2 regions of the Ancylobacter sp. IITR112 genome follow, and region 1 is predicted to be linked to the other one. Evidence: predicted binding sites of a transcription regulator. Region 1 holds the regulator's gene; the other holds the start of a gene.

The links. Region 1 encodes PhoB, which activates phosphate uptake and scavenging genes when phosphate is short. Its sites were predicted from a motif close to TGTCATNNANCTGTCAT; they were not measured.
Region 2: the regulator PhoB is predicted to act here: its motif matches at 3,879-3,895, upstream of AAC979_RS05270 (esterase-like activity of phytase family protein).

The regions. Positions count from the first base shown of each region.
Region 1 is NZ_JBGCUS010000001.1:4,053,707-4,061,261, forward strand. Features, by position in the region: gene pstS (phosphate ABC transporter substrate-binding protein PstS) at 1-458, shown strand, start outside; gene pstC (phosphate ABC transporter permease subunit PstC) at 616-1,593, shown strand; gene pstA (phosphate ABC transporter permease PstA) at 1,607-2,440, shown strand; gene pstB (phosphate ABC transporter ATP-binding protein PstB) at 2,449-3,270, shown strand; gene phoU (phosphate signaling complex protein PhoU) at 3,296-4,009, shown strand; gene phoB (phosphate regulon transcriptional regulator PhoB) at 4,044-4,745, shown strand; gene AAC979_RS19305 (bifunctional transcriptional activator/DNA repair enzyme AdaA) at 4,783-5,880, opposite strand; gene AAC979_RS19310 (polyhydroxyalkanoate depolymerase) at 5,948-7,303, opposite strand; gene AAC979_RS19315 (ActS/PrrB/RegB family redox-sensitive histidine kinase) at 7,495-7,555, shown strand, end outside.
Region 2 is NZ_JBGCUS010000001.1:1,169,243-1,176,797, forward strand. Features, by position in the region: gene AAC979_RS05255 (hypothetical protein) at 190-531, shown strand; gene AAC979_RS05260 (alpha/beta hydrolase) at 607-1,302, opposite strand; gene AAC979_RS05265 (DMT family transporter) at 1,525-2,400, shown strand; gene AAC979_RS05270 (esterase-like activity of phytase family protein) at 2,452-3,810, opposite strand; gene recJ (single-stranded-DNA-specific exonuclease RecJ) at 3,975-5,795, shown strand; gene AAC979_RS05280 (TIGR03862 family flavoprotein) at 5,802-7,190, shown strand; gene AAC979_RS05285 (hypothetical protein) at 7,508-7,555, shown strand, end outside.

The DNA of each region.
Region 1 (7,555 bases):
CCAAGGGCAATGAAGGCGTTGCCGGCACCGTGAAGAACACCAAGGGCGCCATCGGCTACGTCGAGTTCATCTACGCCGCCGCCAACAAGCTCGCCACCACCGACCTCGTGAACAAGGCCGGCAAGGTCGTGAAGCCCGAGACCAAGACCTTCATGGAAGCGGCTGCGGCTGCCGACTGGAAGGGTGCGAAGAACTTCGCCGCCTCGATGATCGACACCGCCGGCGAAGGCGCCTGGCCGATCACCTCCGCCACCTACATCCTGCTGCCGAAGAACCCGACCAACGCCGCGCAGTCGGCCGAAGTCATCAAGTTCTTCGACTGGGCCTATGGTGCGGAAGGCGACGCCATCGCCGAGAAGCTGCACTACATCCCGCTGCCCGACTCGGTCGTCTCCGAGATCAAGAAGGCTTGGGCGAGCGACGTGAAGGTCGACGGCAAGCCCGTCTGGACCAACTGATCCTGACCCGCAAGGGGAAGAGGCGGCCCTCGGCCGCCTCTTCTCGTCTGCCCCCGGCGAGCGTTAATTCGCCGCGTCGACCCTGCTCCGTCACAGTATGCCGCCCCTCCGGCCGATCGCGGCTCGGGGTGACAAGGCGCTCCGAGGATCACACGACATGGATGCCACTCTCAGCGGAAGGCAGGCGGAGGCCGGCCTGATCGCGGCGCATAAGCCGACGGGCCGCGTAAGCGACCCGGTCTTCGTCGGCATTCTCTGGGCCAGCGGCATTCTCGTGCTGCTGCTGCTCGGCCTCATCATCGCGATGCTGTTCCATGGCGGCCTGCCGGCCCTGCGGGAATTCGGCATCTCCTTCCTCTGGTCGACCCAGTGGAACCCGGTGACCGAAGTGTTCGGCGCCGGCGTGATGGTGTTCGGCACCGTCTTCAGCGCCGTCATCGCCGTGATCATCGCCCTGCCGCTGTCCTTCGGCATCGCCTTCTTTCTGACCGAGATCGCCCCCGGCCCGCTGCGCCGGCCGATCGGCGTCGCGATCCAGCTTCTCGCCGCGATCCCGTCGATCATCTACGGCATGTGGGGCTTCTTCGTCATCGTGCCGCTGATGGCCGCCTATGTTCAGCCGCCGCTGATCGAATGGCTCGGCCCGCTGCCGGTGATCGGCGCGCTGTTCCAGGGCCCGCCCCTCGGCGCCGGCATGCTCACCGCCGGCCTGATCATGGCGATCATGATCCTGCCCTTCATCACCGCCATGTTCGTCGAGGTGCTGGAATCGGTGCCGCCGATGATCAAGGAATCCGCCTATGGCGTCGGCGCCACCACCTATGAGGTCTACCGCAACGTCTCGGTGCCCTATGGCCGCACCGCCATGGTCGGCGCGGTGATGCTCGGCCTCGGCCGCGCCCTGGGCGAGACGATGGCGGTGACCTTCGTCATCGGCAATGCCACGCGCATGTCCGCCTCGCTCTTCGCCCCCGGCGCCACCATCGCCTCCACCATCGCCAACGAGTTCCCCGAAGCCTCCATCGGCTCGTTGAAACTCCAGTCGCTGCTGGAACTGGGCTTCATCCTGTTCGTGATTTCGTTCATCGTGCTCGCGCTCTCGCGCCTGCTCGTCCGGTCCCGGCTCAAGGGCTGAGGGAGAGACACACATGGCATCCCTCGCCCGCCGCCGCGCCACCGACTACACCGTCAAGGCCATCAGCACCGGCTTCGCCGTGCTCTCGCTCATCCTGCTCGCCTGGATCCTGTGGACCCTGGTGGCGCGCGGCCTGCCCGCCATCGGGCCGCATGTCTTCACCAAGATCACCGCGCCGCCCGGTGCCGGTGGCGGCCTGCTCAACGCCATCATCGGCTCGCTGATCCAGATCGGCGTCGCGCTCATCATCGGCACTCCCATCGGCCTGATGTGCGGCACCTTCCTCGCCGAGAACGGCCGCGGAACCCAGGTCGCCAACGCGGTGCGCTTCGTCAATGACGTGCTGCTGTCGGCCCCGTCCATCCTCATCGGCCTGTTCGTCTACCAGCTCCTGGTCGTCCCCTTCGGCGGCTTCTCCGGCTGGGCGGGTGCTATCGCCCTGGCGATCATCATCATTCCGGTGGTGGTGCGCACGACGGAAGACATGCTGAACCTCGTCCCCATCGGCCTGCGCGAAGCCGCCTTCGCCCTCGGCGCCCCGCAGTGGAAGGTCGTCACCTTCGTCACCTGGCGCGCCGCCCGGGCGGGCATCGTCACCGGCATCCTGCTCGCCGTTGCCCGCGCCGCCGGCGAGACCGCGCCGCTGCTGTTCACCTCGCTCGGCAATAATGGCTGGTCGGTCAGCCTCGATGCGCCCATGGCCAGCCTGCCGATCGCGATCTATCAATATGCGGCCAGCCCCTTCGAGGACTGGGTTGCGCTGGCCTGGGCCGGCGCCCTGCTCATCACCGTCGGGGTGCTGACCCTGAACATCCTTTCCCGCCTCGTCCTGGCGAAGATGAAGTGAGACGGACCATGAACTTCGCACCTGAAACGTCGATCGACATCGCCTCCGCCGTCAACCGCGCCACCGCGCCGGCGGCCGAAGCCAAGCTCAAGGTCGAGAAGCTGAACTTCTTCTACGGCGACAACCACGCGCTGAAGAACATCAATTTCGAGATCCCGGAAAAGCGCGTCACCGCGATGATCGGGCCCTCGGGCTGCGGCAAGTCCACGCTGCTGCGCATCTTCAACCGCATGTACCAGCTCTATCCCGGCCAGCGCGCGGAAGGGAAGATCCTGTTCGACGGCGCGGACCTGCTGAGCAAGGATCTCGACTCCACCGTGGTGCGCTCGCGCATCGGCATGGTGTTCCAGAAGCCGACGCCCTTCCCGATGTCGATCTACGACAACATCGCCTTCGGCGTGCGCCTGCATGAGCGCCTCTCCAAGGCGCAGATGGACGAGCGTGTCGAGTGGTGCCTGCGCAAGGCGGCGATCTGGGAGGAGACCAAGGACCGGCTCCACACTTCCGCGCTCGGCATGTCCGGCGGCCAGCAGCAGCGCCTGTGCATCGCCCGCACCATCGCGGTGCGGCCGGAAGTGATCCTGCTCGACGAGCCCACCTCGGCGCTCGACCCGATCTCCACCTCGAAGATCGAAGATCTGATCGACGAGCTGAAGCAGGAATTCACCATCGTCATCGTCACCCACAACATGCAGCAGGCGGCGCGCTGCGCCGACATCACCTCGTTCTTCTATCTCGGCGAGCTGATCGAGGTCGCCGCGTCGAACGAGATTTTCACCAACCCGCGCGAAGCCCGCACCCGCGACTACATCACCGGCCGGTTCGGTTGAGCCCGCGACGAGAGAGGCCTGCCCCATGACCGAACATATCGTCTCGTCATTCGACACCGACCTCAAGGAACTCGGCCGCAGCGTCGTCGAGATGGGCGGACAGTCCGAGCGCCTCGTCGCCGATTCCGTGCAGGCGCTGGTCAAGCGCGACACGGAACTGGCGCAGAAGGTGATCGTGCTCGACGGTCCGGTCGACCTGCTGCAGCGCGAGATCGAGGAAAAGGCGGTGCTCATCATCGCCCGTCGCCAGCCGCTGGCCGGCGACCTGCGCGAGATCGTCGCGGCGATGCGCATCGCCAATGATCTCGAGCGCATTGGCGACCTCGCCAAGAACACCGGCAAGCGTGTGCTCGCCCTCACCGGCGAGTTCCACCCGCAGAAGCTGGTGCGCGGCGTGGAGCACATGTCCACCATCGTGCTCGAACAGCTCAAAGTGGTGCTCGACGCCTATGCCACCCGCGACGAGACGCGGGCGCTGGAAGTCTGGCAGCGCGACGGCGAGGTCGATGTGCTCTACACCTCGCTGTTCCGCGAACTCCTCACCTATATGATGGAGGATCCGCGCAACATCTCGCTGTGCACGCATCTGCTGTTCTGCGCCAAGAACATCGAGCGCATCGGCGACCACGCGACCAACATCGCCGAGACCATCCACTATCTTGTGACCGGCCAGCTTCTCACCGAGGAGCGTCCCAAGCAGGACACCAGCAGCCTGACCAGCGTCGCGTTCCCGGCCTGACGCCGGCGACCCGCGACCGCTCGGGAACGACATCATGCCCACCAACATACTGATCGTGGAGGATGAGGAGCCCCTCACCCTCCTGCTCCGCTACAATCTCGAATCCGAAGGCTATTCGGTCGATAATGTCGGGCGGGGCGACGAGGCGGAGACAAGGCTGCGCGAAAGCGTGCCGGACCTCCTCATCCTCGACTGGATGCTGCCCGGCCTCTCCGGCATCGAACTGTGCCGCCGCCTGCGCGCCCGGCCGGAAACCGAGCGGATGCCGATCCTCATGCTCACCGCCCGCGGCGAGGAGACCGAGCGCGTGCGCGGTCTCGCCACCGGTGCGGATGACTATGTGGTGAAGCCGTTCTCCGTCCCCGAGCTGGTGGCCCGGGTGCGGGCGCTGCTGCGCCGCGCCAAGCCGGAGCACATCTCCACCTTGCTGCGGGCCGGCGACATCGAGCTCGACCGCGAGACCAAGCGCGTGCACCGCGCCGGGCGGGAACTGCATCTCGGCCCGACGGAATTCCGCCTGCTGGAATTTCTCATGCAGTCGCCCGGCCGGGTCTATTCGCGCGAGCAGTTGCTCGACGGCGTGTGGGGGCAGGACGTTTATATCGACGAGCGTACGGTCGATGTGCATGTCGGCCGGCTGCGCAAGGCGCTCAACCGTCCGCGCCAGCCGGACCCGATCCGCACCGTGCGCGGCTCCGGCTATTCCTTCAACGAGATGTTCGCCCGCGCGCACTGAGCGCGGGCGAGCCGCCGGCCGGTCACCGCCCGCCGCCTCAGGCTGTGCGTGCCGGCGCGGCGCGGTAGTGCGCCTCGATTTCCAGCAGGCGCTGCTTGCGCCACAGCCCGCCGCCATAGCCGGTGAGGGCGCCGTCAGTACCGAGCACACGGTGGCAGGGGATGATGAGCGCGAGCTGGTTGGCGCCGTTCGCCCGCGCCACGGCGCGGATGGCGGAGGGCGCGCCGATCCGGCGGGCGATGTCGGCATAGCTCGCCGTCGCGCCGGCCGGTATGCGCCGCAGTTCCGCCCAGACGGCGCGGGTGAAGGCGCTGCCGTCGAGCGCGACAGGCGTGGCAAACTCCGCCGACCGGCCGGCGAAATAGGCCGCGAGTTCGGCGCGGATGCTCTCCGTTGGCGCATAGCTGCCGATCCCCAGCTCCCCCTTCGCGCCCTTGCGCAGCCGGGTGATCTCCGCCGGCAGGCCGCGCCGCTCAACGAATTCGAGCAGGTGGAGATGGGTGGCGCTGGAAATCGCGATCATGTCGCCGAGCGGCGTGCCGATCCAGTCGGCGAGCAGCCGCCCCTCGCCGGCGATCTCGCCCGGTGCGCAGCCGATCAGCCGGGCGAAGGCGGCGCGGAAGGCGCTGGCGGACTGGAAGCCGGCCTCCTGCTGCGCGGCGATGACCGATCCGCCGAGCGCCAGCGTCTCGAAGCCCTCGCGCAGCCGCCGGTGCCGGGCCATGTCGAGAAAGGTCATGCCGAATTGCCGCTTGAAGGCACGGCGGACGGTGGAGAGGTCATAGCCCATGCGGGTGATGTCGTCCTCGCCGAAGCGATAGGCCGGGCGCGCGTCGAGCGCGGCGAGCAGCGCCGCGATCATCGGGTCCGCCTCAGCGGCGGGCCGCAGCGGATGGCAGCGCTTGCACGGGCGGAAGCCAGCTTCGATGCAGGCGCCGATGGTGGGGCGGAAGCTGCAATTCTCGATCAGCGGCTTGCGCGCCGGGCAGGTGAGCCGGCAAAAGATGCCCGTCGTGGCGACGCAGACATAGGCGCGCCCCTCATAGCGCGCGTCACGCGCCAGCAGCGCCTGATAGAGCGTGGCGGCGTCCGGCAAGGTGAGGTCGAACAGGTCGTGCAGGGTTTCGGTCGGCATGGCCCGACGCTAGCACCGCGCCGGCACCGGCGCCGCCGGAAAACGGGCGGTTATTTTCCCGGCGCCCTCAACTTTCCGGCTGGTTGTGCCCCTTCTTCGGCCAGTTATGCGAGAGCACAAAGTCGGAGATGCGCGGGGCGATTTCGGCGCGGAAGCGCGAGCCGTTGAACACGCCGTAATGGCCCACGGTCGGCTGCAGGTAATGCGCCTTCATGTCGTCGGCGAGCCCGGAGCACAGGGTTTGCGCCGCCCGCGTCTGGCCGATGCCGGAAATGTCGTCATTCTCGCCCTCGACGGTGAGCAGCGCGACATTGCGGATCTTCGACGGATCGACCCTGGCGCCGCGATGGGTCATCAGCCCGCGCGGCAGCGCATGGTCGATGAACACGGTCTGCAGCGTCTGCAGGTAATATTCCGCCGGCAAATCCATGACCGAGAGATATTCGTCGTAGAACTCGCGGTGCTTGGCGGCGGAATCGCCGTCGCCCTTGACGAGGTGGCCGAACATGTCGGCATGGGCTTTCAGATGGCGCTCCAGATTCATCGCCATGAAGCCGTGCAACTGGAGAAAGCCGGGATAGACCTGCCGCATCACCCCGGCATTGGGCCAGGGCACGGTGGTGATGACATTGCGCTGGAACCACTCGATGCCGCGCTCTTCCGCGAAATGGTTCACCGCCGTCGGGCTTTCGCGCGTGTCGATCGGCCCGCCCATCAGCACCATGGAAGCCGGCACGTCGGGGTCGCCCATCTCTTCCATCCGCGCCACGGCGGCGAGCACCGGCACGGCCGGCTGGCAGACCGCGAGCGCATGCACCCCGCCACCGAGATGGTGGAAGATGTCGATGACGTAGTCGATATAGTCGTCGAGGCTGAACGGCCCCTCCGACACCGGCACGTTGCGCGCGTCCACCCAGTCGGTGATGTAGACATCGTGATTGGTCAGCAGGGTCTGCACCGTGCCGCGCAGCAGCGTCGCGTAATGGCCCGACAGCGGTGCGACGATCACCATGCGCGGCTGCGGCCGGCGCGGCTTCTGCGCGAAGTCGCGGCGGAAGTGCAGCAGCTTGCAGAAGGGCCGCTCCCACACGGTCTCGATCTCGACCGGCACGCTGACGCCGCCGACGCTAACCTCGTCAATGCCCCATTCCGGCTTGCCATAGCGCCGCGTCGTCCGCTCGAACATTTCCAGCGAGGCCGACATGGTCTTGCCGAAGCCGGTATGGCTCAGCGGGTTGGCCGGGTTGCGGTAGAACAGCCGCCCGGCATCGGCCATGACCCGCAGCGGGTCGAGCGCGGCATGGCCGAGTTCGAACATCCAGTACATCGGCCGTGTCAGGGCCGAGGCCACCTCCAGCGTCGCCTCGGGCGAGGCTACCGCTTCCGTCGCATCGGGCATATCGCCGAAAACGCCGATCGCCATGCTGTCCTCCGTCGTCCGCGCCGCTTTGGTACCGTCCCCGTGATCGGTCCTCGCTGGCCGTTCTTGTGCATTGCAGCATAAATAGGCTCTTTCACGCCCGCGTCAACGCGACTCCACCCTCGCATGACAGCTTCACGAAAGGCTATAGAGGGCCGCGCCCGTCCGCGAACGGTGCGCGCAGGGGCCGTTTCATGTCGCTTTCCCTCGATCATCCCATTGGCGAGCGCTTTTTCGGGCTGCGGCTGGATACGC
Region 2 (7,555 bases), 2.9 Mb from region 1:
CGGCCGGGATGACGGATCTTAACCAGGGGCGCCATGGCGCCCCGTTCTCGTTTCGCCTTCTGCCGGGAGGGGTGTGCAACTCACGCTTTGGCCTGCGCGCGGTGTGCTGTATACCAGAGCCGTGCCAAGGCGCGCCGCTCAGGGGCGCCGGGCACCCGAACGCCAAGCCAATTGCCAAGGGAACGACCCATGCCCGCTCCTCACTCCGAGATCCCCGCCCTGCAGTCGAAGATCGTCGGCCTTATCGGCGAAGATAAGTACACCGAGGTCGCCGAGGCCTATGCGGCCTTCGTGAAGGAGCATCCGACGACCACCTACATGGCCGCCGAGCCGATCCCGTTCAAGGTCGCCGACCGGCTGGCCAAGAAGTATGGCTCCTCCGCCACCACCACATTCACCCTGCGCAACAGCACCTGGGCGTCCGACCTCGCCACCGCGCTGAAGGGCAGCCCCGCCGAGTTCGGTGCGCTCATCGGTTCGTTCGACGCCAAGGTGGCCGAGATCGCCAAGACGGTGAAGAAGGTCGCCTGAGCGCCTTCGCCCCCTGCGACGACAGACGGAAAGGCCGGCCTCGCGCCGGCCTTTTTCGTGTCGCTGCGAGGGGGCTCAGCCCGCCTTCGCCGCGTCCTTGAGGAAATAATCCACCCCGAGCTGCACCATGTCCGGCTGCGAGGCGTGCGGGCCGGGGTGCTCGATATAGGTCAGCTCATAGCCGGCCGGGCGGAGCTTCGCGGCATGAGAGCGGCCGGCGGTGTTGATCGGTGTCTGGGTGTCGTTCTGGCCGTGGGCGATGAACACTTTCGGCGCGCCCTCCTGCGCCAGCACGGTCATGAAACCGGCGGAGAAGGCGAGGATATGGGTGACGACGCGCCCATTGCTCAGCCCGGTGGAGAGCGAATAGCTGCCGCCATCGGAATGGCCGGCAAAGGCAAAATGGGTGGGGTCGAGCCTAAAACGCGACGCCACTTCGGCCAGCGCGAGGTCGAGCCGCTCAAGGTCCGGCCCGTTGCCGGCGATGACGATGTCCCAGGTCGGCAGCAGCGATTGCGGCACCAGCAGCAGGAAGCCGCGCGTCTCGGCATGGCGGCGCAGCATCGGCAGGATCTTCTCGGCGCTGCCGCCGCCGCCATGGAACAGCGTCACCATGGGGGTCGGCCGTGCGGGGTCGATCCCCTCCGGCACGATCAGCACGGCGTCGCGGGTCTCGAACAGGCCGAGATCGTGACGGCCGGGCGCCAGCGCCGGCTTCGACGGCGCGGCATGGGCGAAGGCGAGACGACCGAGCAGAGACAGGTTCAGCATGGCGCGCACCATAATGGGCCGGCGCGCCCGCGCAACCCGTGAGCTGCCGAGCGTCGCCCATCCCCGCCGAGGGCGACATGACAGCCGCGCAGGACAGGCATGGGCGCCAGGGGTCTTTGCAGCGGCGGGGCGGTGGCCTATCAGCCAGGAACGGCGCGCGACTCGCGCCGTCTCCCGCGCCCGTCTGCGGGCCGTCTCCCTGCCTCCTGCCGTCCCGGTCCCATGCCGTTCAAGCACAAGCTGCTCGCGCTCACCGTCATCTGCGTGTGGGCCCTTAACATGATCGTCATCAAGCAGGGCATCGCGGAAATTCCGCCGATGATGATGAGCGCGCTGCGCTTCGCGCTGGTGGCGCTGCTGCTGTGCCCGGTGCTGCATCTGCGCCGCGACCAGGTGCCCGGCGTGCTGCTGGTGTCCTTCACCTTCGGCACCGTGCATTTCGGCCTGCTCTTCGCCGCGCTGGCCGATTCGGAGGCCGGTACCAGCGCCGTCATCATCCAGTTGGGTGCGCCGATCGCCACCCTGCTCGCCTGCCTGGTGCTGAAGGAACGGCTCGGCAAGGTCCGCCTCGCCGGGCTGGCCGTGTCGGTGGCGGGCATCTTCGTGCTCGCCCTCGGTCCCACCCTTCCGCCGCCGCTGGCGCTGTTCCTGCTGGTGGTCAGCGCCACCGGCTGGGCGGTGACCAATCTCATCATCAAGCAGCTCAAGGGCACCGGCCCGATGACCATCATGGGCTGGTCGTCGCTGTTCGCGATTCCGCAGATCCTCGTGCTGTCGTGGTTTTTCGAGGGGGATCGGTGGGGCATGGTGCTGACGGCGGGCTGGCCGGGCTGGTTCAGCGTCGCCTACAGCGCCATTGCCTCGTCCATCCTCGCCTATGGCATCTGGTACTGGCTGCTGCAGCGCCATCCCATCAATGCCGTCGTGCCCTTCTCGATGCTCAATCCGCTGCTCACCGTGGCTTTCGGCATCCTGCTGATCGGTGACGATCCCTCGCCGGTGAAGATCGCCGGCGCACTCATCATGGTGGCGGGTGTCGCGCTCATCCTGCGCCGTCCGCCCAACCTGCCCGACCCCACTCTGCCCGACACGGCGTGAGCGGACGAAGGCCGGAACGTCGCCGCCCCGGCCTGTCTTTGTCCGTTCGGCTCACTTCGCCTTCAGGAACTCGCCGACTTCCAGCAGGATCAGCTCGTTGTCATCCGCCTTCGCCGGATCGCGCGAGGAGGAGAAGGGCAGGTTGTTGTCGTTGCCGACGACGATGTGGCTGGCGTCAACCACGTCGACATTCTCGATGGTGAAGAAGGGGAAGGTCAGCACGCCGTCATTGAGCGGCTTGCGTGCCTTCTTGTCCGGATCGGCGATCTTCATCAGGTCGATATGGCCGATCTTGCGCACCGGCTGGCCGGCATTGGCGTCGGTCAGCTCGATCTTGTAGATGCGCTTGAACTTGGCGAGGTCGTGGAAGCAGTCCGACCCCTTGGTCCCGGCGGCGCAGGCCTTGTCGGCCGTGCCCTCGCCATTGTCGCGCTCGATGATGAGGCCGGTGGTGCCGTCGATCATGTTGAAGTCGCCGATGGCATTGCCGTTCTGTTCCAGAACGTATTGCCACATGCGGCCGGTCCACTTCTGGTTCGCCACGTCGAATTCGAGGATCGGCAGGAATTCCTTGCCGTCGGCGGTCTTCTGCCAGTCCTTCTTGTCGGCGTCCCACAGCGGGCCTTCGAGCAGGGCGTAGAGATATTTGCCGTCCTTGGAGGCCGCCATGCCCTCATAGCCCTTGGAGCGGCGGGCGTTGAAGGTGGCGGGCGCGTTCGGCGCGGCGGGGGAGGCGACGGCGTAATGGTCGGGCGAGCGCACCGGGGTCTCGCCGGCCACCGTCTCGAACAAAGCGAGCACCTTGCCGCTCTTGTCCGCCTTGATCAGATAGGGGCCGAACTCCTCGCCGATCCAGATATCGTCGCCGATGATCTGGAAGCTCTCAATATCGAAATCGGCGCCGGTCAGATAGCGCTTCTCGGTGCCCTCATGGACGATGCGGAACGGTACCTTCTTGTCGGGATCGGTGAGGAAGATGGTCTCGACCGGCTGGAACGTGCCGGTGGCCCAGTCCACCGTGTAGTGGCGCAGGAACAGCGCCGCGTCGGGGCTGTTGGCCTTCGAGCCGAAGCCGTTATCGGTGATGATCCAGAAGCTGCCATCCGGCATCACCTTGATGCCGGAATGGCCCTGCACCGGCTGGCCCTGGAAGGGCAGCTTGACGCCGGTGGGGCGGCCGGCGGACTTGCCTTCCACCGTGCCGACGGCATCGACGCGCGTGCCGGTCGTGAACTTGCCGGAGACCTTCAGGTCCGCCGGCGCGTCGTCCGGCATGGCGATGAAGGTTTCCGCCGGCAGCACGGCATGGCCGGCGAGCGTGGCGGGAAAGGTCTCGTCGGCGCGGGCGCCCGTGGCGAGCACGGCGAGGGCGGCGCCGGCGAGTAGTGAGAGGCGGAAGCGGCGGGTCATGGGGGGTCCTTTTCAGCATGCGGCGCGAGGCCGGAGAGCGCCTTCTGCCCGCCGCCCATGTCCCTCGCGTTACGGCAGCGTGACATGCCCGTGACGCGGCGCAGCGGGGGGCGGCGCGGGAAGCTCTCGACGCGGGCGCGTTGTTCGGGCTTATCCTGCGCGCCATGAGTCTTGTCCTTCCCACCGCCGCCCCGCCGCCGCGTCCCTTTCTCGGCGTGTCCCGTTCGGTCACCGGCCGCTTCTGGCGCGAGCGGCTGGACGCGCGCGGCGCACAGACCACGCTCGCCATCGTCCAGCGCCACGGCGTGCCGGAAATCCTCGCCCGCGTGCTGGCCGGGCGCGGCGTCGCCCTCGACGAGGTGGAAGCCTGGCTCGACCCGACAGTGAAGCGTCTGCTGCCCGATCCCGACACGCTGACCGACATGCCGGCCTGCGTCGCCCGCCTCGCCGATGCGGTGATGCGTGGGGAGAAGGTGGCGGTGTTCGGCGATTACGATGTCGACGGCGCCACAGCCACCGCCCTGCTGGTGGAAGTGCTGCGCGCCGGCGGGCTCGACCCTGCCTTCCACATTCCCGACCGCATCTTCGAGGGCTATGGCCCCAACATACCGGCCATCGAGGCGCTGGCCGAGCGCGGCGCGACGCTGCTGGTGACGGTCGATTGCGGCACGATGAGCTTCGAGCCCTTCGCCCGCGCCCGTGAAAAGGGGCTCGACGTGGTGGTGATCGACCATCACCAGGCCGGCGAGGAGCTGCCCGATGTGGCCGCGCTGGTGAACCCCAACCGCGCCGACGATCTCTCCGGCCTCGGCCATCTCTGCGCCGTGGGGCTGGTCTTCGTCGTCGCTGTCGGGCTGCTGCGCGAACTCGAACAACGCGGCTGGTGGAATGACGCGCGACGCAAGCCCAACCTGCTCACCAGCCTCGATCTCGTCGCGCTCGGTACGGTGGCGGATGTCGTGCCGCTGCTCGGGCTCAACCGCGCCTATGTCACCAAGGGGCTGATCCAGCTTCGCAAGCGCGAGCGGCCCGGCCTGACCGCGCTGATGGACGCGGCGCGCCTCTCCGGCCCGCCCAAGGCGTGGCATCTCGGCTTTCTGCTCGGTCCGCGCATCAATGCCGGCGGGCGCATCGGCGATGCGACGCTTGGCACCAGACTGCTGCTGACCCGCGATCCCATCGAGGCGCAGGCGATCGCCGCCGAGCTCGACCGCCTCAACGCCGAGCGCCAGCAGGTGGAGCGCGCCATCGTCGCCGAAGCCGAGGCGGAGGCCGAGGCGGCGCTGGGCCGCGCCGGGGCGGGGGCGGTGGTGCTTTCCAGCGGGCAGGGCTGGCATCCCGGCGTGGTCGGGCTGGTGGCGGCGCGGCTGAAAGAGAAGTTCGGCCGCCCCGCCTTCGCCATCGCCTTCACCGGAGAGATGGGTGCCGGCTCGGCCCGTTCCATTCCGGGCGTCGATGTCGGGCGGGCGGTGCGCGGGGCGGTGGAGGCCGGCCTGCTGGTGAAGGGCGGCGGCCATGCCATGGCGGCCGGCCTCACCGTGGCGCGGGAGCGGCTGGGTGATTTGCGCGCCTATCTCGAAGACGCGCTGGCGAAAACGGTCGAGGACGCCCGGGCGGTGGATGAGACGCTGATCGACGGTGCGCTTTCCGCTGCAGGGGCGACCCCGGAACTGGTGGAACTGATCGAGCGCGCCGGCCCGTTCGGCGCCGGCAATCCGCAGCCGATCTTCGCCTTTCCCGCCCATCGCGTGGTCTATGCCGAGCCCGGCAATGCCGGCCAGATGCGGGTGAGGCTGCGCAGCGGGGATGGCGCGGTGATCTCCGCCGTCGCCTTCCGGGCGGTCGACACGCCGCTCGGCGCGGCGCTGCTGGAGGCGCGGGGGCAATTGCTGCATGTCGCCGGCACGCTCGACCTCGATTCCTGGCAGGGTCGCACGCAGGTGAGCCTGCGCATCAGCGATGTTGGCACGCCGGAAATTGGTTGATGCGACATGGGCTTGGACATCGTGCCGGACTCGGATCATGAGCCTGCCGCCCGTCTCCCCCTTCCTGAATCGGATCCTCAGCCGGTGCGACCAGACCCTTGCGATGACTCGCGAAATCCCACGGTAGCGATCATTGGCGCCGGCCCGGCCGGGCTGATGGCTGCCGAGGTGCTGGCGGGGGCCGGCTGCCGCGTGAGCCTGCATGACCGCATGCCCTCTCCCGCGCGCAAATTCCTCATTGCCGGGCGCGGCGGGCTGAACCTCACTCATTCGGAAGCCCGCGCGCCCTTCCTCGCCCGCTATGGCGAAGCGGCCGACTGGCTGGCGCCGATGCTCGACGCCTTTCCGCCCGCCCGGCTGCGGGACTGGGCGGAGGGTCTCGGCGAGCCAACCTTTGTCGGCTCCTCCGGCCGCGTTTTCCCGCGCAGCTTCAAGGCCTCGCCCCTGCTGCGGGCGTGGCTGGCGCGGCTGGACCGCCTCGGCGTGCGGCTGCTGCGCAACCAGCGCTGGTGCGGCTGGGATGCGGCTGGCGCGCTGCGTTTCGCCACGCCGGCGGGCGAGGAGAGCCTCGCGGCCGATGCCGTGCTGCTCGCGCTGGGCGGCGCAAGTTGGCCGCGCCTCGGTAGCGATGGCGGCTGGGTGGAAATTCTGCGCGGGCAGGGCGTGGAGATCGCCCCGCTGCGCCCAGCCAATAGCGGGGCGCGCATCGTCTGGTCGGAGGCATTCCGCTCCCGCTTCGCCGGTGCGCCGCTCAAGCGCATTGCCCTGTCGCTCGGCGAAAGACGGGTGCGTGGCGAGGCGATGATCGACGGCGGGGGGCTGGAGGGCGGGGCGGTCTACGCGCTCTCCGCCGCGCTGCGCGAGGCGATTGCCCGCGAGGGCACGGCCACGCTCCTGGTCGATCTGCGCCCGGATTTCAGCGACGCCGTGCTCGCGGCGCGACTGGCCGCCAGCCGCAAGGGCGAGTCGATGGCCAACCGCCTGCGCAAGGCCGCCGGCCTCTCTCCAGTCGCCGCCGGCCTGCTGCGCGAAGCCGGTCCGTTACCGGCGGAGGCCGCCGCGCTCGCCGCCCGCATCAAGGCAGTGCCGCTCACCGTCACCGGCATGGCCGGGCTGGAGCGGGCGATTTCCTCGGCCGGCGGCGTGCGGCGGGACATGGTTGATGGCGCGCTGATGCTGCGGGCGCGGCCGGGCGTGTTCGTCGCCGGCGAGATGCTGGATTGGGAGGCACCGACCGGCGGCTATCTGTTGCAGGCGTCTTTCGCCACCGGCTATGCCGCCGCCTGCGGGATTCTGGCCCGGCTCGGACGGCCGCTGCCTGCGCCGTGGTCAGGAAAATGGGAGGCGGGAGACGCGGCGGCGCTCGCCGGAGAATGGTCGCGGGACGACGGCTGAGGGAGCGCGTGCCGTCGTCCCGCGTGGTTCACGAGACCTGCCGGGAAGTGGCCTCGCGAAGTCGTTGCCGGTAAGAGTGCCGCCGTTTTGTGTATTCGCGGCTCTCTGTCGGCGTTGAATATGTGGGTACTCTTGTTTTTCGTCACGGACAACAGATATCTTCCGGTATTGTTACAGTTCTAAACTGATTAAGGCTGCCGGATATTTAGGGGAGGTCGCGACCTCTGCACGGCGGCTTGCGCGGCGCAGGCCACGGGCTTACCTGCTAGGGGGAGGGCTCCGCGCCAGGGGAGGAGGCGGAGTCGCAAGGAGAAGCGATGGCACGTCTGTTCTTCCGTCGGGGCGCCAGTGCCGAGGCCGCGCCG